Deinococcus aerius: one gene and its partner. The protein of the gene in region 1 binds, or shares a complex with, the protein of each later gene. Links are inferred from orthologs where the notes say so. Each region holds a gene or a part of one and is shown in the gene's direction. Other genes may lie near its edges. The genes, in order: mnmE and mnmG.

What was found.
Region 2: the proteins of mnmE (region 1) and mnmG are in contact, whole or in part, in a solved structure (PDB 9HIP), measured with the Escherichia coli proteins. The link is inferred for Deinococcus aerius from one-to-one orthologs.

What each region holds. Positions count from the first base shown.
Region 1 is NZ_BFAG01000015.1:65,530-76,332, reverse strand. What follows is about bases 7,505-10,408. They hold mnmE (tRNA uridine-5-carboxymethylaminomethyl(34) synthesis GTPase MnmE), read left to right. Parts: upstream 7,505-8,248; coding sequence 8,249-9,568; downstream 9,569-10,408. Other genes in these bases: DAERI_RS18195 (ATP-binding protein), read right to left, coding at 10,160-10,408; DAERI_RS18200 (SDR family NAD(P)-dependent oxidoreductase), read left to right, coding at 9,756-10,061; DAERI_RS18210 (ABC transporter substrate-binding protein), read right to left, coding at 7,505-8,122. In the rest of the region: methylenetetrahydrofolate--tRNA-(uracil(54)-C(5))-methyltransferase (FADH(2)-oxidizing) TrmFO, read right to left, coding at 82-1,479; DAERI_RS18245 (YdcF family protein), read right to left, coding at 1,543-2,331; DAERI_RS23170 (mechanosensitive ion channel family protein), read right to left, coding at 2,318-3,433; DAERI_RS18235 (DUF305 domain-containing protein), read left to right, coding at 3,479-4,123; DAERI_RS18230 (GNAT family N-acetyltransferase), read left to right, coding at 4,137-4,874; DAERI_RS18225 (hypothetical protein), read right to left, coding at 5,146-5,454; DAERI_RS18220 (GNAT family N-acetyltransferase), read right to left, coding at 5,504-6,367; DAERI_RS18215 (DUF4258 domain-containing protein), read left to right, coding at 6,646-7,284; more of DAERI_RS18210, read right to left, coding at 7,346-7,504; more of DAERI_RS18195, read right to left, coding at 10,409-10,803. UniProt on the Escherichia coli protein: Exhibits a very high intrinsic GTPase hydrolysis rate. Involved in the addition of a carboxymethylaminomethyl (cmnm) group at the wobble position (U34) of certain tRNAs, forming tRNA-cmnm(5)s(2)U34.
Region 2 is NZ_BFAG01000016.1:51,943-62,795, reverse strand. Bases 2,474-5,427 are described here. They hold mnmG (tRNA uridine-5-carboxymethylaminomethyl(34) synthesis enzyme MnmG), read left to right. Parts: upstream 2,474-3,023; coding sequence 3,024-4,832; downstream 4,833-5,427. Other genes in these bases: rsmG (16S rRNA (guanine(527)-N(7))-methyltransferase RsmG), read left to right, coding at 5,236-5,427; DAERI_RS22615 (hypothetical protein), read left to right, coding at 5,012-5,239; DAERI_RS18795 (thiamine pyrophosphate-dependent dehydrogenase E1 component subunit alpha), read right to left, coding at 2,474-2,779. Outside these bases: DAERI_RS18810 (dihydrolipoamide acetyltransferase family protein), read right to left, coding at 1-378; DAERI_RS18805 (hypothetical protein), read right to left, coding at 407-640; DAERI_RS18800 (alpha-ketoacid dehydrogenase subunit beta), read right to left, coding at 651-1,673; more of DAERI_RS18795, read right to left, coding at 1,670-2,473; more of rsmG, read left to right, coding at 5,428-5,973; DAERI_RS18780 (ParA family protein), read left to right, coding at 5,970-6,719; DAERI_RS18775 (ParB/RepB/Spo0J family partition protein), read left to right, coding at 6,703-7,548; DAERI_RS18770 (VanW family protein), read right to left, coding at 7,603-8,985; DAERI_RS18765 (YpdA family putative bacillithiol disulfide reductase), read right to left, coding at 9,030-10,049; DAERI_RS18760 (ArsR/SmtB family transcription factor), read right to left, coding at 10,108-10,740; DAERI_RS18755 (MFS transporter), read left to right, coding at 10,813-10,853. UniProt on the Escherichia coli protein: NAD-binding protein involved in the addition of a carboxymethylaminomethyl (cmnm) group at the wobble position (U34) of certain tRNAs, forming tRNA-cmnm(5)s(2)U34.

The sequences.
Region 1 (10,803 bases):
ACCCTTTCCATGCGTTCTACTCAGGCGCCGGGCAAGCCACCTGAACGGGGGTAGGCCGCCGCTTCAGCTACCCCAGAGAGATCAATCCGTGGACACGGCGACTTCCGCCGGGGGAACAGGGAGCGCCGCCACCCTCAGCCCCGCCTCCTCCCGCGCCCAATCCACAAAGGCGTTCAGGCCCCGGCGGAACATCACCGGGCGCTTCTCGCGCTTGCCCAGCTTGCGGACCTTGCCATTGGGCCCCGGCTCAGGGGCGGGCAGTTCGGGAACGAGCGCCCAGTTCACGTTCATGGGCTGGAACCCCTTGGGGTTGGCGGAGGCGAGGTAGCGCACCAGCCCGCCCAGCATGGACTCGGCGGGCGGGGTCAGCGGCGGGAGGCCCAGCGCGAGGCGGGCGGCGTTCGTTCCGGCCAGCCAGCCCGTCGCGGCGGATTCCAGGTAGCCCTCGGTGCCCGCCAGGACACCCGCAACGAATTTGGTCGGGTCTGCGCGGAGTTGCAACGTCGAGTCCAGCACCTCCGGCGCGTTCAGGTACGTGTTGCGGTGCATCACCCCGTAGCGGACGATCTCGGCGTTCTCCAGTCCGGGAATCAGTTGCACCACCGCCTTCTGGTCCCCCCACTTCAGCCCCGTCTGGAAACCGACGAGGGACCACATGCGGCCTTCTTTGTCCTCCTGGCGCAGTTGGGCGACCGCGTAGGGCCAGCGCCCGGTGCGGGGATCGTCCAGGCCCTTGGGCGACATTGGGCCAAAGCGGGGAGTGTCCACGCCGCGCCGGGCGATCTCCTCGATGGGCATGCAGCCCTCGAAGAAGTCGAGCTTCTCCCAGTCGTGCGGGGTGTGGGAGCGGGCCTGCTCCAGCGCCTCGAAAAAGCGCAGATACTCCTCTTTGGTGAAGGGGCAGTTGATGTAATCCGCGCTCTGGTCGTACCGCCCGGCCCGCCAGGCGACCTCCAGGTTGATGCTCTCGAACGCGATCACGGGCGCGGCGGCGTCGTAGAAGCTCAGGCGCTCGCTCCCGGTGAGGCGCATAAGATCGGCGGCCAGGGCGCCTGTGGTCAGCGGGCCGGTGGCGATCACGGCAATGCCCTCCGGCACGGCCCCCACCTCGCCGGGCACCACCTCGATCAGGGGGTGCTCGCGCACGAGCCGGGTCACGCGGGCGCTGAACTCGTCGCGGTCGACCGCCAGGGCGTTGCCCGCCGGAACGCGGCTCTCATCCGCCGCACTCACGATGGCCCCGCCCACACTGCGGAGTTCGGCCTGGAGGAGCCCCTTGGCCTGCAACTCGCCCTCACCGCCGAGGGAGGTCGAGCAGACGAGTTCGGCGAAGTTCCCGGTCCGGTGCGCCGGGGTCATCTTCACCGGGCGCATCTCGTGCAGGCGCACCCGCACCCCCAGGCGGGCCGCCGCGAGCGCCGCCTCCGACCCCGCCAGGCCCGCGCCGATCACTGTGATTGTCGCCTCTGTGCCGCTCATCGCCGGGCAGTGTAGGGGAAGAAGGCCGGGGGGTTTGTGGCGAGGAGACTCGATCTTCAGCGCTCACCGCTGTGGCCTTCCCCCAGCCCACGCTTTCACCCGCGACAGCCCCTCGTACACCAGGGTCCGCAGGGCCGCGAGTCGGTCGACCGGGAGGGGCAGGGTGGCGTCGTAGCGCGTCTCCCCGGCGGGCACGCTGACCACGTTCACGCCCTGCTCGGCGAAGAGGCGGGCGGCGCGGCGCGAGTGGCTGGGGGACGTGACGAGGAGGACCCGCCGCCAGCCCCGCTGCCGGGCCAGGTCGCGCACCCGGGCGGCCTCATCACGGGTGGTGGTGACCTGGCGGAGGGTGAGAATCTGGGGGCCGCCCACAGGGTAGAGGGCTTTGATCTGCGCCCGCTCCAGCTCGCTCATCTTCGCGCAGCCCGCCGGGCCGAGAACTCCCGACTGCTCGGAGACGGTGAGGACGGGGGCGTACCCGGCCCGCCACAGCTCCAGCCCCCGCACCAGCCGCGCGAGGCTGCTCGACTCCAGGGCGCGCGTGCCGCACTGCACCCCACCCCCGAGGACCACGATGGCGTCCGCGCGGACAGGCGGCTGCGCCAGAGTCAGCGCCGCCAGCGGGCCGCGCAGCACGGGCGTGAGCAGGCACAGGGCGAGGAGCAGGGCCAGGAGAGCGGACCCCACCTTCAGCACCCGGCGCGGCCAGACGAACGCCCCCGCCACGCCCCCGGCCACGATCAGGGTGAGCAGCAGCGGCACCGTCGCGCGGACCTCCCCCAGGTACGCGGCGAGGGCGGCTCCTCTGGCCGCGCCCGTCCCGATTCCCCGCCAGGGTTCAGGCGTCCGCACGGTCCTCACGGCGCTCGGGGGGCGGGCCGTCCAGGTGAACCCGCACCCGGGGGAAGGGCACCTCCAGCCCCGCCGCCTGCAAGGCCTCTTTGGCCGCCTCCAGCACCTTCATGCGGGTGACGGGATAGCTCTGCACCCCCTCCGCCCCGACCCAGAAGCGCAGCAGGAGCCGCACGCGGCTCTCCTCCAGCTCCTCGACCAGGACCTGCGGGGCGGGGTCGGCGAGCACGCCGGGAAAGCCCGACAACACGGGCAGCAGGAGGTCACGGGCGCGGCCCACGTGTTCGCGGTAGGCCAGGCCGATATTCACGTTGAGCCGCAGCTTGCCCCCCACGGTGAGGTTCTCGACGACGGCCCCGGCGACCTCCTTGTTGGGGATGCTCACGTCCTCGTTGTCGCGGGTGCGCAGGTGGGTGGTGCGCAATGTCAGGCGGGTGACCTGGCCCTCGTGCGACTCGGTGCGAATCCAGTCACCGATGCGGAAGGGGCGGTCGAGCAGCAGCGTGACCCCGCTGATCAGGTTGGCGAGGATGTCCTGCGCGGCGAAGCCCACCGCCAGCCCCACCACGCCCAGCCCGCCCAGAATCGGGAGCAGGTCCACCCCGAACTGCGCGAAGACGAGGTAGAGGCCCAGCAACGTCCAGACCGCCCGCGCGGTGTTCTGGAGGAGGAGCCGGAGGCTGGCGTCCAGTTCCCACCGCTCGGCCTGGAGGTGCAGGAAGTGCCGGATTACCCCCCAGCCCACGTACAGGACGAGCAGCAGCAGGTACACCCGGAAGATGGGGGCGCTCCAGACCTCCAGGCCGGGGAACAGCGCCGTGACCGACAGCAGCACGAGCAGCAGGAAGGTCAGGCGCAGGACGGTGCGCAGCACCCGCCGGGCGATGGGGTACGCGACGAGGTGGAAGCGCGCGAGCAGCCGGAAGGCGAGCCGCGACACGACCACGAACAGCAGCGCGTACAGCAGGGTCAGCCCGGCGGCGAGGAGCACGTCGGGGCCGTACTCGGCCACCACCCGCTGCACGTCGCGCCAGGTGGCGAGCAGCGCGTCCCGCAGGGCATTGAGCCCCAGCAGGCGCGAGGTGTCCACCTGACCGGTCACGGGCTCCAGTGTAGCCGCCTCATGCGCCCCTCCTATACTCCGCCCATGACCCGCCGCCCCGGCCTCCTCGCCGCCGCCGCGCTGGCCCTCGCGGCCCTGATCGCCCTGGCCCTGGTGCTGGCGCCCCGCGCCGCCACCCCGCGTGAGGGCAGCACTGAGGTGCGCTTCGTACGCGAGATGATCCAGCACCACGCCCAGGCCATCGACATGGCGACCCGCATCCGCGACCGCAGCCAGGACCGCACCCTCCGGTCGCTGGCGCTCGACATCATGCTCTCGCAACAGGAGCAGATCGGGCAGATGCGCGGGTGGCTGACGCTGTGGGGCCTCCCGTGGGGCGGCCAGGGCATGACCGAGGGGCACGCCCGCATGATGGGCATGGCGACTCCCGAGGAGCTGAACCGCCTGGACACTCTGCCCGTGAATAATGCCGAGCGCCTCTTTCTGCAACTGATGATCCGCCACCACCAGGGCGCGCTGGCGATGGTCAACCCCGCCCTGGGGAATGGGGTGAGGCCGGAGGTACGGACCCTCGCCCAGCAGATTCAGGCGACGCAGGGCGGCGAAATCCGGCTGATGACGGACCTGCTGAAGGGCCGGGGGGCTCAACCACTCCCCCCTCCCGGTGGAACGAACGGTGACCAGATGAATATGGACGGCATGGACATGGGGGGCGACCACCAGCATTGACGGCAGGGGCATGATGGTTGGCGTGCCCTCCGACCGCGAGTTGATGGAACTCCAGACCTCCGCCCTGTTCGTATCGGACTCCGCCGGGCGGCTGCGCTTCATCCGTGAACCGGGCTACGAGGAAAACGAACTCGACCCCGCCCCCCGCTTCTTTATGGGGCGAACGCCGGAGGGCAACGTCTGGCGCTTCCGGCACGACCTGACCGCTGATCTGGTGCGGGAACTGGAGGACCTGTGCGGCGCCGAACCCGTCCTGCCCGGCTACACGGCGGCTGCGGACGAGCCGCGAAAGGCAGAAGCCATCCGGGAAGTTCTCACCTCCCACGCGCCGATCACCGCCGAGGAGCGGGGACCGGCCTACCAAATTCCCGACGGCGTTCCGGTCCCTGAACACGTCGTCCTGATCTCCGGGAAGAACGCCCACCTTCTTGAAGCGCACTTTCCCTGGAAGATCACGTCACGCGCTGGCTTCCGCTTTGCACCCATCGCGGCGGCGGTCGAGCAGGGGAGCGCGGTGTCTATCTGCTTCTGCGCCCGGCTCACTCAGGACGCGGCAGAGGCGGGGGTGGAGACAACGGAGGCGTTCCGGGGACGGGGGCACGCGGGAGCAGCGGTGGCGGGATGGGCGGCGGCCATGCGGAGTGTCGGACGCCTGCCGCTCTACAGCACGCAATGGGGGAACTTGGCGTCGCAGGCAGTAGCCCGCAAACTCGGCCTGGCGCGATACGGGGAAGACTGGTGGGTAGCCTGACCTGCTCCCTCTCCCATTGCGGGAGAGGGTCGGGGTGAGAGGGCGTGTGACCCGCCTGAGTGCCTGCAAGATGGCTTGCCTCATCCGCTGATGGCGCCGCGGGGCGTGACCGCTCACCCCCTCTGCTCCGCAGCTTTACAAGTCCCAACCTCCCCCCTCAAGGGGGAGGAGCTTTTCTAACGTCCCGCACGACATTCTCTTCCGCTTGAAAACCCTGCGCGCATCACGTCGCCCCTCTACCGGGTCAGTTCCGGCAAGCCTTCCACCCCGCCTACCACTTCTCGTCGTCTAGATCGTCGAGTTTACCCAGACGACGTTCCTTGCGGCGCTCAGGTTTCCCGGTCTTCTTTTTCGGGCGTGGGGGGAGGAGCAGTTCGTAGGTGCGCGTGGGGTCGCACGCGGCGGGCTGCTCGCCCAGTTTCTCGCTCGGGTCGGCGGTTCGCAGGTTTCCGGCGGGGTGGAAGTGCCGCTCGCCGCAGTAGGGGCACTCGTCCACCACCCAGAACATGACGCGCGTGCCGGGCAGGTCGCGCAGCGTCACGTAAGCGGTGCGAACAGCATTCCGGTCGCGTTTGCCCATGCCGCGAGGCTAACGCGGTCAGGAAGGGGGGATTGTGCCCCCTCCTTCCCTACGCCTCCCCTTCCGTGTCGTCGCGCAGGTAGGTGACGACCGAGCGGCAGTGGATCAGGCCCGCGTGGGCGTACAGCGCGCGGGCGGCGTGGGCGTGGTCGTGGGCGCGGGTGCGCAGCTTGCGGATCTCGGGGTAGGCGGCGACCTCGGCGGCGGCGAGGGCGAGCAGGACGCGGCCCAGCCCCTGCCCGCGCTCGGCGGGGTGGACGGCCAGGTAGGTCAGGTCGGCGCGGGCGGCCTCGGCGTCCAGCTCCAGCTCGGCAAAGCCCACGGGTCGCCCGCCTCGCAAGAGGGCCACCAGGCGCACGTCGTCCCGGGCGAAGTGCGCCTCGATCTCCAGGTCCGTCCACTCCAGGCGCTCGGCCCAGCCGTCCTCGGAGGCGCGGTACAGGGCGCGGTACTGCTCGGGCGGGAGGTGGTCCACCGTCGTGTATCCGGCCGGGACCCGGGCGTGACGGGCCAGGTTCGACACGGGCGCGGTGTAGAAATCGGTGGTGTGCATGGGCGTGAATCCGGCCGCCTCCAGCGCCTCCCGCACGGCGAGGTTGTCCCGCGCGCTGAAAGCGTAGACCGGCAGGCCTTCCGACCGCTCGATGGCGCGGGCGAGCAGGGCGTGCAGGTCGCCCGTGCCCAGCGGCCCCTCCAGCGCCAGCCCGTCGCGGAAGGGGGCCAGGCCGCAGTAGGCCTGCACGGTGCCCTCCACGTCCTCGGCGACGAGGCAGACGCGGTCCTCGCACTCGCCGCGCAGCTCGGCGGCCTCGCGGGCGTCGGGGGCGAACACCTCGCGCTCGGGGGCGTCGTCCATCCAGTTGAGCAGGGCGAGAACGTCGGGCGCATCGGTCGCTTGCATCGGGCGGATCATGGCGGGCACCTCCTGGGCGAAGAAGCTCTGGACGGGTGAAAACGCTGCCCCAGCCTAGAAAGGAGGAGAGGCGCGCGTCTGTTCCGCACGTCACGTCATGCTTGAGCTGCCCGTGGTACACTCCCCGTATGCCCTGAACAGGGTACGACGCCTTCCTCCCCACGAACACAACGCTGTGTTTGAGGGGCCTTTTCTTTTTTGGAGAAGGGAGGCGCGCGCACCGAAGCCCTCCCCGAGACGGAAGAGGGAGCGGGAAGGCCGCCGATGGGAGGCCCGCCGTGACGAAAGCAGCCACGTCCAGCACCACCACCCCGCCCCGCAGGCGCCGCGACCCGCAGACCGGCACCGACCTGCTGGCCCTGCGCGCCCAGCTCGCCCGCGCGGAGAAGGAGGCCCGCCGCGCCCCCACCCCGCCCCCGGCGCGGCCCGCAAATTTACAGCCCAAGCCCGTGGGGCCCCAGCGCGAGGCCGACCTGGCGGGCGTGGACACCACCGACCACACGCTCGCCCGCGCCCACGCCCGGCTGCGCGACGCCGTGTACGACGGCAAGTATCACCTCTGCCCCCACGCCATCGGCCACGCCCGCGCCGAGGGCTTTCTGGAACACGACATCATCCAGGTGCTCGTCGCCGGGCGCGTGCGGGCCGTCTACCCCGAGGACCGCCGCTGGCTGGTGTGCGGCTTCTTCGAGTCGTGCGGGGTCGCGCTGCCGCTCCACGTGGTCGTCGAGCACGGGCCGGACGGGTATCTCGACGTGGTGACCGCCTTCGTGCCCAAGCACCCGCATCACATCATCTCCCGCGCCCGGCTGGCCGTCATGCTCCGCTACGACGACGAGCAGATCAGGACGCGCACGGCGACACCGGGGAACAAGCCGGGGAACCGCAGCAAGGGGAAGTGGCGGAGGGGGGGATGAGGAAAGCAAGGGGTCGGGGGAACGTTTCCCCGACCCTTTCGCGTTGTCCCCGCCCCCGGGGTCAGCAGCCGATATTCTGCCCGAAGTACTTCTGGCTGAGTTTCAGGTAGCTCCCGTCCTGCACGAGCTGTTTCAGGGCGCCGTTCACCGCCTGCCGCAGTTCGGTGTTTCCCTTGGCAAAGGCCATGCCGATCTGCTCCTTCCAGAGCGTGTCCCCGACGACGAGCTTCGCCTTGGAGTAGGTCTTCAGCGCGTCCAGCGCGGCGAAGCGGTCGGTGGCGATGGCGTCCACCTGGCCGGTGGCGACCGCCTGAATGGCCGCCTGGGAGCTGCCGTACACCTGCACGCTCTTCTGGAAGGGGAGCTTGCGCAGGAAGCCGAAGTAGGTGCTGCCCGCCTCGGCCCCCAGGTTCCGGCCCGCCAGCGCCCGGGTCGTCAGCGGGCCGCCCTGGCGGGTCAGGATCACGCCGCCGGTGCAGTAGTGGGGCGTGCTGAAGTCCGCGCTCTGGAGCCGCGTGCTGGTGATCGCGTGCGAGGCGATCACGAGGTCGATCTCCTGCGGGCGCCCGGCCAGGTCGCGCAGCAACCCGTCGAAGGGCCGCACCACCCACTGCGCGCGCAGGCCGAGTTTGCGGGCGACCGCCCCGCCCAGGTCGACCTCGAACCCGGCGGGCGAGCCGCCTCTCATGTAGTTGAACGGCTCGAAGTCGGCGCTCGTGGCGATGTTCAGGGCGCCGCTGGCCCTCACCTCGGCCAGGGTGCGGGCCTGGGCGGGCAGGAGCGCGGGGGCCAAACAGAGAACGGCGGTGAGGAAGAGACGAGCGGGACGTGGACGCATGGCAACCTCCAGTTGTGCCCCGAGTGTGCGGTCCGGCCTGTCACAGGGGGATCACAGCCCCATCACACTTAGCAAAGGGAAAGTGGACCCCCTTCCGCTCCCCCCTCCCCTGCTACCCTGCCCCCCGTGACCCGCACCGGCCTCAGTGACACCATCGCCGCCATCGCCACCGCTCCGGGAAGTGCGGGCGTGGGCATCGTGCGGGTGAGCGGGCCGGGGGCGCTGGGGGTCGCCGACGGCGTGTTCCGGGGGCGGCGCAGGCCGAGTGCCACGCGCGGCGGGCGGTTCCTGTTCGGGCAGCTTGTGGCCGAGGACGGCGAGGTGCTGGACGAGGGATTGTGCCTGGTCTTTCGCGCGCCCCACAGCTACACGGGTGAGGACGTGGCCGAGGTGCAGACGCACGGCAGCCCGGCGGTGCTCGCGCGGGTGCTGTCCCGGGTGCTGGAACTCGGCGCCCGTCCGGCCCGGCCCGGGGAGTTCACCCTGCGGGCCTACCTCGCCGGGCGGCTGGACCTGGCGCAGGCGGAGGCGGTGCTGGAACTCGTGAACGCGGGGACGGACACGGCGCGGCGGCAGGCGAGTCTGGGGCTGTCGGGGGCGCTGGGGGAGCGGGTGGAGCGGATTTCGGCGCGGGTGACCCGGACGCTCGCCGCCCTCCAGGCCATGCTCGACTACCCGGAGGAGGGCGTGCCGGACGAGGACCGCGAGGTGCCCCTCGGGGCGGCGGAGGCGGACCTGGAGGCGCTCGTGGGCACCGCGCGGGCCGGACAAGTGGCGACCCGGGGGGCGCGGCTGGCGCTGATCGGGCGCCCCAACGCGGGCAAGAGCAGCCTGCTGAACGCGCTGCTGGGGTACGAGCGGTCCATCGTCACGCCCATTCCCGGCACCACGCGAGACTACCTGGAGGCGAATCTGTCGCTGGCCGGGGTGCCCGTCACCCTGGTGGACACGGCGGGCCTGCGCGAGACGGGCGACGAGGTGGAGGCGGCGGGAGTGCGCCAGGCGATCAGTCTCGCCGCCCGGGCCGACCTCGTGCTGGTGCTGGAGGACGGCAGCCTGCCCCGCGAGGACCTGCCGACCGAGTTGCCGGGGGAGGCGCGGGTCATCCGGGTGCGGACGAAGGCGGACCTTCCCCCGGCCTGGACCGACCCCGCCGCGCTGGACGTGAGCGCCGTCACCGGGGGGGGCCTCCCCGAGTTGCGGGACGCCATCCACGCCGCCCTGATCGGGGACGCGGCGCGGGGCGAGGCGTGGCTCACCACCGAGCGGCAGGCGGACGCGGCGCGGCGGGCGCTGCTGCACGTCCGGGCCGCCCGCACCCTCCCCGACGACCTCGCCGGGTACGAGCTGGAGGAGGCGCTGCGCTCGCTGGCCGAGCTGACCGGGCGCGACGTGAGCGAGGACGTGGTGGACGCCGTCTTCCGCAACTTCTGCGTGGGAAAGTGAGGGGCTCAGGCCCCAGGGGACAGAGGTTTTCTTGGCCCACATCTTCAGGCTGCTGAGCCCCTGCGATTTTGCCCCTCACTTTCCGCCTCCTCCCCGGAAGGGACGGACACGACCTGGGCGACCGGGTTCCGGTCTTCTCTCCCCCCTTCCGGGCCGCCGGGGAGGCCAAGACCACACAATGGGCGACATGCTCGACTTAACTGGAAAAGTCATCCTCGTGACGGGCGGCTCGCGCGGGATCGGCGCGGCAACAGCCCGGACGCTGGCGGGCGCGGGGGCGCAGGTCATCGTGCATTACGGGCGAGGTGCCGGGGAGGCGCGGGCCACCCCCCTCGGGGCCGACCTATCCCGGCCCGGGGCCGCCACCGAGTTGTTCCGGGAGGCGGTCGCCTGGCGGGGGCGCCTGGACGTGGTGGTGAACAACGCGGGCATCGCCCCCACGGTCACGGTGGCTGTGGGTGTTGCAGAACCGGAGGATTCGCCGGTCAGGTGAGGCGATGATGACCCTGAACGCCTCGTCCGCCTGCCCGGAGGGGCGGGACTACCCTCCCCAGGGAAGTGAACTCACCACCTGTTCGCTGGAACGGCGCGTTACCGACGCGGCGATGACCCTCCTTGTCCTGGGAGGGTGAACCCGAAGGTGGCGCCCTCCCCGGGTGTCCCCTCAGCCCAGACCCGCCCGCCATGGCGCTTCACGACGCACTTCACCACCGCCAGCCCCATCCCCAAGCCCTCCACGTCCTCCTGCCCCCGCTCGAACACCCCGAACAGCAGCTCCGCAAAGCGGGGATCAAAGCCCACGCCGTTGTCCCGCACGAACACCGCCAGCCCTTCTGGCCGCGCCTCCGACCCCACCTCGATCCACGCCTCTTCCCGCCCCCGCGTGAACTTCAGGGCATTTTGCAGCAGCTCGAACAGCACCAGCCTCAGCAGGTCCCGGTCGGCCCGCACCGTCGGCAGCTCTCCCAGCTTCCAGCGCACCCGGCGCCCGGTCTCCCCGCGTTCCAGCTCCGCCTTGACCGACAGCACCAGTGTCATCAGGCTGAGCAGCACTGGGTGCAGGGGGCGGCGGGAGACCTCGGTATAGGCCAGCAGGGCGTCCACCCGCGCCCCCAGGTGCCCCAGCCGTTCCCGCACCTCCGCGCCCTCGCGGGTGCGGCTCAGCCGGGTGAGTTCGCGGCGCAGGCCCTGCCAGACCGCCTCACTGAAGGCCAGCGTCTCCTCCTGGGAGGTGA
Region 2 (10,853 bases), on another replicon or contig:
CTGTTCGCGCTCCTCGGCGGCCTGAATGGGCAGGGGGGCCTCGGTGGTTTCGGGATTCTCGAAGGTTTCCTGGATGGCCTGGGTGACGCCGGGGGCGGCCGAGGTGGTCTGATTCGCCCTCTCCCCTCCCCCACTTGTCGCGCCTGCTTCGGCGATCACGGCGATGGGGGCGTGAACGGCAACCACGTCACCCTCGTTCGCCAGGCGACGCTCCAGCACGCCCGCGTAGGGGCTGGGCAGCTCCACCGTCACCTTGTCCGTCATCACTTCGCACAGGGGCTGTTCCAGGGCGACCGTCTCGCCCTCCTGCACCAGCCACTTCAGGATTTCGCCCTCGACCACACTCTCGGCGAGTTCGGGCAGCAGCACTTCTTTCATGGGAAAACCTCGTCTGGGAAGTTGAATATCAGCGCAGGAACAGCATCCGGGCCACGCCGTACAGCATCAGCAGCACACCGAGGGCCTGAATCCAGCGTTCACCACGCGCGTAGAACCAGGCGGCCAGCCCCAGCGCCACGAACATGCCGCCGATCAGCACGTGCGGCCAGGGCTGCGGCGCACTCTCCGCGAGGGGGTACACGCCGAAGCCGATGGCGAGGCCGAGGATGCCGAGCAGGGGGCGCAGGAGGTCGGGCTTCATCGGGTGGGGGTCAGTAGTTCAGCGCCCGCACGCAGGCCGCCGCGATGCGGTTGGGGCCGGGCAGGTACACCTTGTCCTGCACGTAGGGGTACGGCGTGTCGAAGCCCGCGACCTGCAGGACGGGGGCGAGGAGCGAGTCGAACAGCTCCTCCTGAACCGTGTACGCCACCTCGCTCATGAAGTTGGCGGTGCGCGGCGCCTCGCTGACCAGGACGGCCCGCCCCGTCTTGGCGACGCTGGTGAGGACGAGGTCGCGGTCCCAGGGCACGAGCGACCGCAGGTCGATCACCTCGGCCTGCACGCCCTCGGCGGCGAGGGCCTGAGCCGCCTTCTCCGCGTCGGGCATCACGCCGCCGTAGCCGATGATCGTCAGGTCGGTGCCTTCCCGCCGGACCGCGCCCTGGCCGATCTCGACCGTGTAGTCCTGCGCGGGCACCTCGCCCTTGGCCGCCCGGTAGAGCCGCTTGGGCTCGAAGTAGATCACCGGGTCGCCCCCGCGCACGGCGGCCTTGAGCAGCCCCTTGGCGTCGTAGGGGGTAGACGGCATCACGACCTTGAGGCCCGGTGTGTGGCAGAAGTAGCTCTCCGGGCTCTGGCTGTGGTGGTGCCCGCCCTTCACGCCGCCGCCCGAGGGGGTGCGGATCACGAGCGGCGCCGTGAACTGCCCGCCCGAGCGGTAGCGAATCTTGGCCGCCTGGCTGATGATCTGGTCGAACCCCGGCCCCATGTAGTCCGCGAACTGGATCTCGGCGATGGGCCGCAGGCCACGCACCGCCATGCCGACCGCCGCGCCCACGATGCTCGCCTCGGAGAGCGGGGTGTCGAAGACCCGCCGGGGGCCGAACCTCTCCTGGAGCCCGGCGGTCGCCAGGAACACGCCGCCGCGCGCCCCCACGTCCTCGCCGAAGACCACCACGCGCTCGTCACGGGCGAGTTCCTCTGCCATCGCCTCGTTGATCGCCTGGATCAGCGTGAGGATGCGCGTCTCCCCTGCTCCGGTCGTGGTGCTCGGTTTGGGCTGGGTCGCCGTCATGCCCCCACCCCTTCCTGTTCATTGCGGAGGAAGGCGGCCTGCTCGCGCAGGTGAACGGGCGTGTCGGCGTACACGTCCTCGAACATGATGCGCCAGTCGGGTTGCCCGGTCGCCTCGGCCCTCAGCACCGCCTCGTCCACCTCGCGGTGAACGGCGCTAATCAGGTCGGCGCGTTCCTCGGCGCTCACGGGCTCGCCCAGGTGGTCGAGCAGCCGTTCCACCCGGGTGATCGGGTCGCGGGCGAGCCAGGCGTTCACCTCCTCGCGGGTGCGGTAGTTCTTCTCGGCGTCCGCGTCGGCGTTGGAGTGCGAGCCCACCCGGTAGGTCAGGCACTCGACCAGGGCCGGGCCGTTCCCGGCGCGGACCCCTTCGGCCACGTGAGAGACGACCTCCATGACGGCCACGACATCGTTGCCGTCCACGTAGTAGCCCGGCATCCCGTAGGCCTTCGCCTTGATATGGATGGTCTCGCTCGCCGTCTGGGCCCGCAGGTTGGTGCTGATCGCCCACTGGTTGTTCTCGCAGACGAAGAGGCACGGCGCCCCGGCCGCGCCCGCCATGTTCATCCCCGCGTGCCAGTCGCCCTCGCTCGTCGCGCCGTCGCCGAAGGTGCAGACGGTGATCTCGTCCACGCCGAGGTACTTCTGCGCCATCGCGTTGCCCGCGGCGGGCGGCACCTGCGAGGCGATGGAGGAGCTGATGGACACGAAGTTCTGCCGCTGGGCCGCGAAGTGGTGGGGCATCTGGCGGCCCCGGCAGAGGTCCGAGTTGGTGCCCAGGCACTGGCTGATCAGGTCGAGGAGCGGCACACCCATCGCCAGGCCGAGCGCGTGGTCGCGGTAGTACGGCCACACCCAGTCGTGCCCGACCCGGATGGAGCGGGCCAGGCCGACCTGGGTGGCCTCCATGCCGCTCGACTGGGCGTAGAAGGTGGTGCGGCCCTGCCGAAGCAGGGTGACGAGTTTCTTGTCGAACTCCCGCGCCCGCACCATCTCGCGGTGCAGGTCGCGCAACACCGCGGGGGTGAACCGGTCGGGCAGTTCCCGGATTGGAAGGCCGTCTTCCGCGACCCACCGCAGGGGGTCAGATGTGAACGGCTGAATCATGAGGGGCCTCCTGAGCGGGAGGCAGCACCCTGCCGGGAGGCAGCCGCTGCCTGACTATCTGGCTAACGCTCGTTAGGCATTCTAGCCGCTCGGCCAACCGGTGCGGCGGGGTGCGGCTCTGTTCCCGTGCCTTTGCCTCCGGGAAGGATGTGGGACAGGGTGAGCGCGTATGCAGCGGCGTCCTTCCCACCGTGACCCTGAACGGAGTAGCGGCCCCTCCCCCATTGGTACACTTCCGGCTGAGATGAGCGGCTGGAATGTGATCGTCATCGGTGGGGGTCATGCGGGCTTGGAAGCCGCTTGGGCCGCCGCCAAGTTTGCCCGCACGGCGCTGCTGGTTGGAAACCCCGCGACCATTGGCCGGATGCCCTGTAACCCGGCGGTGGGCGGCCCTGGCAAGAGCCAACTGGTGTTTGAGGTGCAGGCGTTGGGCGGATTGATGGGGCGTCTGGCCGATGACACGGCCATCCATACCCGGGTGCTGAACGCCAGCAAGGGTCCCGCCGTGCAGTCCTTGCGGGTGCAGAACGAGCGTGACGCCTACGCTGAACGGGCGCAGGACGTGATTCTGGGCCACCCGGAGATCGACGTGGTGCGGGGCGAGGCGGCAGACCTGGAGCCGGATGGCAATGGGGGTTGGTTCGTGGTCACCACCGACGGACGCCGCCTGCATACCCGGAGTGTGGTCGTCGCTGCCGGGACCTTCATGCGTGGCGTCACCTGGTATGGCCGCCACTCGCGCCCCGAGGGCCGTCAGGGCGAGCCACCTTCGCGGTTTCTAAGTGAGGCATTGGCCCGGGGTGGGCACGTCCTCAAGCGGTACAAGACCGGCACACCACCCCGGGTGCGTGCGGATTCGGTGCGCTTCGCCGATCTCCTGGAGATTCCCGCCGATCCCCAGCCGCGCGGGTTCACGGGTCGGCCCGGCCCCCGCGCGACCGAATCCCCAACCTGGCAGACGCACACCACGCCCGAGACGCACCGCCTGATTCAGGAGAATCTGCACGAGTCGCCCATGTACGCCGGGGACATTGAGGGACTGGGGCCACGGTATTGCCCCAGCATCGAGGACAAGGTTGTGCGCTTCGCCCACCACGACCGCCACCTGCTGTTCGTGGAACCCGACGGGGTGCAGACGAGCGAGGTGTACCTCCAGGGCTTCAGCTCCAGCCTGCCGCCCGCGCTCCAGGACCAACTTGTCCGCACGCTTCCCGGGTTCGAGGCGGCGGTAATTCAGCGGTACGCCTATGCCGTGGAGTACGACGTGGTGGATTCCACGGAGCTGACCCTCAATCTGGAGTCCCGCTTGTTGCCGGGAGTGTTCACCGCCGGGCAGATCAACGGCACCAGCGGCTACGAGGAGGCGGCGGCCCAGGGCCTGGTGGCGGGGACTGCCGCCGCCCGCCGCGCCCAGGGGCTGGAGCAGGTTCGGATTTCACGTGAAACGGGATACCTGGGCGTTCTCCTCGACGACTTGGTTTTCAAGGGGAGCGACGAACCCTACCGGATGATGACCAGCCGGGTGGAACACCGCCTGGTGGTGCGGCAGGACAACGCCGACGAGCGGCTGACTGAGCTGGGGTTTGAGTTGGGCCTCGTAGACCAGTTCAGGCGACAGGCCGTGGCCGAAAAATATCGGCGGGTTGGTGAAGGCATGCGTTCTCTGCAAACGCAGCGTCTTCAGGGGCAACCCGGCGACGTTTGGCTGCGACGGCCGGAGTTTACGCTGGAAGACGTGGAGGCGTTGGGTCTCAACCTCCCCGACTTATCGGCGGACGAGCGGGAAGCCTTAACGATTCGGGTGAAGTATGCGGGATACATCGAGCGGGCCGAGCGTCAGTTGGCCTCGGAGGACAAGGCGCGCGGGCTGAGTCTTCTCGGGGTGGATTTTGCCGGGATCACGGCCCTCTCGAACGAGGCGCGCGAGAAGCTGGGCCGGGCGAAACCCGCTACTGTTGCCCAAGCTGCCCGCGTCCCCGGTGTTCGGCATGCCGACATCAGCGCCCTGCTCGTCCACCTGCGTAGGGGCACAACCGTTTCACGGGAAACCTAACGGTGAAACAATAGGGTCTCTCCCGCCTTGACGCCCCTCCCGTTTCACGAGAAACTTGACGGTGAAACAGGAGGAGAGTCTTGGAGCCTTCAGCATTTGAAACTGGCGTTCTGCTAGGCGTCCTGATCGGCGAGGGACATTTCGGGGGTGATGGCAAACAGCCCCAGGTGACGGTGAGGATGCACCTTCGGCATGAGCGGCTGTTCGGGCGGCTCCTCGCGTGGTGCCCCGGCTCGCGGCTTTACGGGCCGTACCACCACGGTGGGCGGAGCTACTTTCAATGGATGGCGCGGGGCGACGTGTTGCGCGAGCGGCTGGTGCCGCTGCTGGACGCCCTGCCGCTGGGGGAGATCGACGAGCATGTGTTCGAGCGGTATCAGGCGATGAAAGTGAAGTACGGGCTGTGACGCCGGAAGGCCAGACCCTGCTGGTGGAGGGCGCGTCGGAACTGGGGCTGGAATTGGACGCCGGACAGGTGGAGGGGTTCGCCCGGCTGCTCGCCCTCCTGCGGGAAGCCTCCGCCCAGATGAACCTCACCGCCCTTCATGACGAGCGGGACATCGTGCTCAAGCACTTCGTGGACTCGCTGACCTGCCTGCGTGGCGGCTGGTTGGAGGGGGGACTGCGGGTCCTCGACCTGGGCACGGGCGCCGGGTTCCCCGCCCTCCCGCTCGCGTTGGTGCGGCCTGACCTCCAGCTCGTTCCCATGGACGCGACGCGCAAGAAGGTGGAGTTCGTGGGCCGGGCGGCGCAGGCCCTCGGGCTGGAAAATGTCCACCCGCTTGTCGGACGCGCCGAGACCCTGGGGCGGGAACTGGGACAGCGTGAAACCTACGACCGGGTGGTGACGCGGGCCGTCGCGGCACTCCCCGTCCTGGCCGAACTCGCGCTGCCGTTCCTGCGGGGAGGTGGACTGCTCGTGGCGCAGAAGGGGCCGATCGCGCCGGAGGAACTGGAGGCCGGAAGGCGGGCCGCCGCCGAGGTGGGGGGCGAGGTGCGGGGCGTGGAGCCCTTCACGCTGCCGGTCGCCGGGGATGCCCGCACCCTGGTCGTGGTCGAGAAGACCAGCCCCACCCCCGACCGCTACCCCCGGCGGGAGGGCGTACCGGGCCGCAAGCCGTTATTCTGGCGGGCGACGTGAAGACCCTCGGAGTCGTGAATCAGAAGGGCGGGGTGGGGAAGACGACGACCGCCATCAACCTCGCCGCATACCTGGCGGCGGGGGGACGCCGGGTCCTCCTCATCGACATGGACCCCCAGGCGAACGCCACCAGCGGGCTGGGCCTGCGCGGCGCGGGGCAGGGGCTCTACGAGGCGCTGGGCGAGCCAGGCCGGGTGGCCGAGTTCGTGCAGGCCACCTCGCAGCCGGGGCTGGACGTGTTGCCCGCCACCCCCGACCTCGCCGGAGCGGGCGTGGAACTCGCCGACGACCCGGATGCCCTCGCGCGGCTCCTCGCCAGCGTGCAGGGCTACGACATCGTCCTCATCGACGCGCCGCCCAGCCTGGGGCCGCTGACCGTCAATGTCCTGGCCGCCTCCGACGCCCTGCTGATCCCCCTCCAGGCGGAATACTTCGCGCTGGAGGGCCTCGCCGGGCTGATGGAGACGGTGGAGCGGGTGCAGGGCGGCCTCAATCCCCGCCTGAAGGTGCTCGGCGTGGCGATCACCATGTTCGATGGGCGGACGAACCTGGCGCAGGAGGTCGAGACGATGGTGCGGCAGCATTTCGGGGAACTGGTGTTCTGGTCGGTGGTGCCGCGCAACGTCCGGCTTTCCGAGGCGCCCAGCTTCGCCAAGCCCATCAACGCCTTTGCGCCCCTGTCGAGCGGCGCGGCGGCGTACAAGCGCCTGAGCGAGGAGGTGATGCAGCGTGTCGAAAAAATCTAGCCTGGGACGCGGGCTGGACGCCCTGCTCAGCCGCCCGCAGACGGCGGAAACCCCGGCGGGTCCGGCCATCCAGTCCATCCAGGTGACGCGCATCGTGCAGGCGGCGTACCAGCCCCGGCAGGTCTTCGAGCCGGAGGGGCTGGCCGAACTTGCCCAGAGCATCCGCGAGAAGGGGGTGCTGCAACCCCTCCTCGTGCGCCCGCGCGGCGAGGACTTCGAGATCGTGGCGGGGGAGCGGCGCTGGCGAGCCGCGCAGCTCGCCGGGCTGACCGAGGTGCCCGCCCTCATCCGCGACCTGGCCGACCGTGAGGCGTTGGAAATCGCGATCATCGAGAACCTCCAGCGCGAGGACCTGGGGCCGCTGGAGGAGGCGCGGGCGTACCAGGCGCTCCTCGACCAGGGACTCAACCAGGAGGGCGTGGCGCAGGCGGTCGGCAAGGGCCGCTCCACGATCTCCAACGCGCTGCGGCTCCTCACGTTGCCCGAACCCGCGCTTCGCGCGCTGGAACACGGGGAGATCAGCGCCGGACACGCCCGCGCCATCCTCGCCCAGCCGGAGGGGGACCGGGCCTGGGCGCTCGACCAGATCCGCACCCGGCGCCTCAACGTCCGCGAGGCCGAGGCCCTGAAGCGCGAGGCCCGCACCTCCGCCCCCATCCCCGTCAACCCGCCGCGCCCCTACCGCCAGGTCGAACTCGACCTCAGCCGCCGCACGGGCACGAGGGTCCGTATCACGGGCGAGGACAAGGGCCGGGTGGAGCTGAGCTACGCCTCGCGCGAGGAACTCGACCGCATCCTCGACCTGCTGGGCTACGCGACCGAGGAGTAGGGCGAAAAGGGGAGAGGGGGAGACCACTGTGGCTCCCCCTCTCCCCTTTGACGCTTACCCGCGCGTGCCGACCAGGAAGATGTTCGGCCAGGGGCGGTAGCTGCTCTTCAGGGTGTCCTGCTTGAAGGTCTTGCCGTCCCGCACGAAGCGCCGGGTGACCTCGATCACCGCGCCGGGGGCCGCCCAGTCCACCTGCTTGCGCTGCCCGGCGGGCAGGCTGGCGTCGCGGATGATCCGGTCAGCGGGGGAGGGCGTGGTGCTGAGGGTCCTGGGTTCGTCCAGCTCCACCGTGAAGTTCCGCGGCCTGCCGAATACACTGATGCTCAGCCGGGCCTCTTCGTCGTTCCAGTCGGCCTGAAACCACAGGGCGCCCCCCGTGTCGTTGGCGAACTTCAGGTCCTGGGAGGGCTGGAAGACGGTGGCGTCCAGGCCCTGCGGGTCGTAGTAATGCACCTGGTAGGAGTGGTTGCGCCGCTCGGCGACGGGCAGGCCCGCCCCGTACAGGGCCCGGAACGCGGTCGTGCTGACCTGGCAGATGCCCCCGCCCACGCCGTTCGCCGTGCGCTCCCCAGCGATGACCAGCCCCACCACGTAGCCCGCGCGAGTGGTGACCGGGCCGATGAATTCGTTAAAGGAGAAGGTCTTGCCCGTAAACAGCCGGTCCTGGAAGTTGCGGGTGCCCACATGGATGTTCGTCATACGGGCAGCGCTGCTGCCGTAGTAGTTCGTCTCGCCCGTGCCCAGGTGGTCGGTGATGCCGCGCGAGAGGAAGAAGTCCAGCGTGCGCTTCGGCGCGACCTGCCCCATCACGACGACGGCGGCCTTGACTCCCTTCGGGTTCTTGAGGGCGGCGAGGATGTTCGCCCGGGTCTTCGCCTCGTCCACCTTCAGGCCATTGCGCTGCACGACCGCCCAACCTTCCTCCCAGCGGTTCTCGAAGCGGGCGTCCCGCGCCTCGCGCGGCAGGCTCGCCAGGAATTTCTTCAGGTCGGCGTCGAGGCTCGGGGTGATGACGCCGCGCTGCCGGAGTTGCGCTGCCCGCTCGCCCGGCAGGGTCAGGGTCTGCGAGAAGGGCACCGTCGTCTTCTTGCCGTCCACCAGCGCGGGCCAGTTCGCCTGCACGGTGATGAGCAGCGGCAGCGGGGCCGTCTTGACGGATTTGGCGGGAGGCGGCGGGGTGACGGGCTTTTGCGGCGCCGGAGCGGGCGTCTCCTGGGGAGGAACCGGGACGGGTCCAGGCGTCTCGGCAGGAGGGGGAGTGGGCTCCGGATCCGGCTGAGGGGGCGGGGCCGGAGCGGGCTCGGGGGTCGGCGTGGGGGCCGGGCCGGGCGTGGGCACCTGCGGGGGAAGGGGCAGGGCCGGAATCTCGACCTGGGCGAACGCCGTCCCCAGCAGCACACTCAGCAGCAGGGCGGCACTCTTGCGGGAGGGGGCCATGCGGGCAGTATTCCACGCCCTCTTTTTCGAAAGATGACGGTTCTTCACAGGATAGGGGAGGGGAGAGGGGCCAATTCGCGCACAGCCGCCAGTTGCCGCTCGATCTCCGCCACCGCCGCCACCGCGTGGTGCCGCCCATTCTCGATGAACACCTGATTCGTCCGGCCCGCGAAGCCCGCCGAGCCCACCACGAAGAGGCCCGGCACGCTGCTCTGGTAATGCTCGTCGAGGACCAGGCACTCGTCCGGCTGGGTGGCGAGGTCCATCCCGTCCAGGAAGGAGAGGTCGGGGCGATACCCCGTCAGCGCGAAGGTGAAGTGGGTGGGCAGCTCCCAGGTCGTCCCGTCCGCCCGCTGCACGAGGACATGTTCCGGGTGAATCTCCACCACCTGCGAGCCAAAGTGCGCGGAGATACTGCCCTCCTTGATGCGGTTTTCCAGGTCGGGCCGCACCCAGTACTTGATCGTGGACTTCAGCTCGGGCGCCCGCACCACCAGCGTGACGTTCGCCCCGCCGCGCCACAGGTCCAGGGCCGCATCGGCGGCGGAGTTCCCCGCGCCGATCACGGTGACGTTCAGCCCCAGGAAGGGGTGCGCCTCCGTGTAGTAGTGGCTGACGTTCGGGCTGTCCTCGCCGGGGATGCCCAGATGCACCGGGTTGTCGTAGTAGCCCGTCGCCACGACCACGCGACGCGCCTCGACCACGCCCGGCGTGCCGTCCTGTGCCTCGACTTCCAGCGTGAAGCCCGCCGGGGCCGGGTGAACCCGCTTGACCTCGGTATAGAGCCGCACGTTGAGGTCCTCGCGCTGGGTGACCAGGCGGTAGTACATCAGCGCGTCGCGGCGGTCGGGCTTGTCGTGACCCGTCACCATCGGGTGGTTGCCGATCTCCAGCTCCGGCGCGGTGGTGAAAAAGGTCATGTACGTGGGGTACTCGAAGATGGCGTTCACCACGCAGCCCTTCTCCAGCACCACGTAGCTCAGGCCCGCCCGCTTGCAGGCGATGGCAGCGGCGAGGCCCACCGGACCCGCCCCAATGATGGCAACGTCGAACATCTGACTCATGCCGAGCATTGTGTCAGGCGGACGCAAAACGGACGGTGAGCCGATGCGTGAGGGTGCTTCAGCCCACGTCGCCGCGCGCGAGCATCAGGGCGACGGTGTAGGTGGGGGCCTGCGGGCTGTCTTGTGCCTGGAACTCCTCCAGAACCGATTCAAGCCGCCGTTTGAGGTCGCTCGCCTGCTCCCGGGTGAGGTGAAGGCCCCCGATGTTCAGGAGAAAGGGTTCGTCCCCGGCAAAGAGTTCGTAACCCCGGCGGGTGGGCGTCCCCATGCTGAGGCTGCTCCCCTCCTCCCCCTGTTCCAGCCAGAAGCCCCAGTGGTCGCCGAGTTCGCGTAGAAGGCCCACGCTCAACCCCGTGAAGCGCTCCATGCGGGGCAAGATTTGCGCGCACATGAACGCCTCCAGCGTCTCGGCCCCCGTCGCCTCGTAGGGGATGAACCAGCGGGGCAGGACGGCGTAACACCGGATCGCCCGGCCAGCTCTGGGCCGGACCTCCACGACTTCTGCCACGCCCGCCCGTTCCAGCTTGTGGGCGAGGTAGTGGGCGCGCTGGATGTTCAGTCCCAACTTCGCCGCCACCTCACTGGCCGAATGCGGCGCCCGCATCAGCAGGTCCAGCATCGGGCGCAGCCCCACATCGAGCAGCAGGGCGGCCTGCGCGCTGTTCGCCACCCTCACCGGCTCGTCGGGCATGGGATCAGCTTAGACGCCTCCTACTCCAAAGGGCGTATATCTCTTCGAGAAGCCCCTCCCCATACTCGGGCTATGCCGCCGCAGACCCTTTGGAACCGCAGCTTCATCCTGTG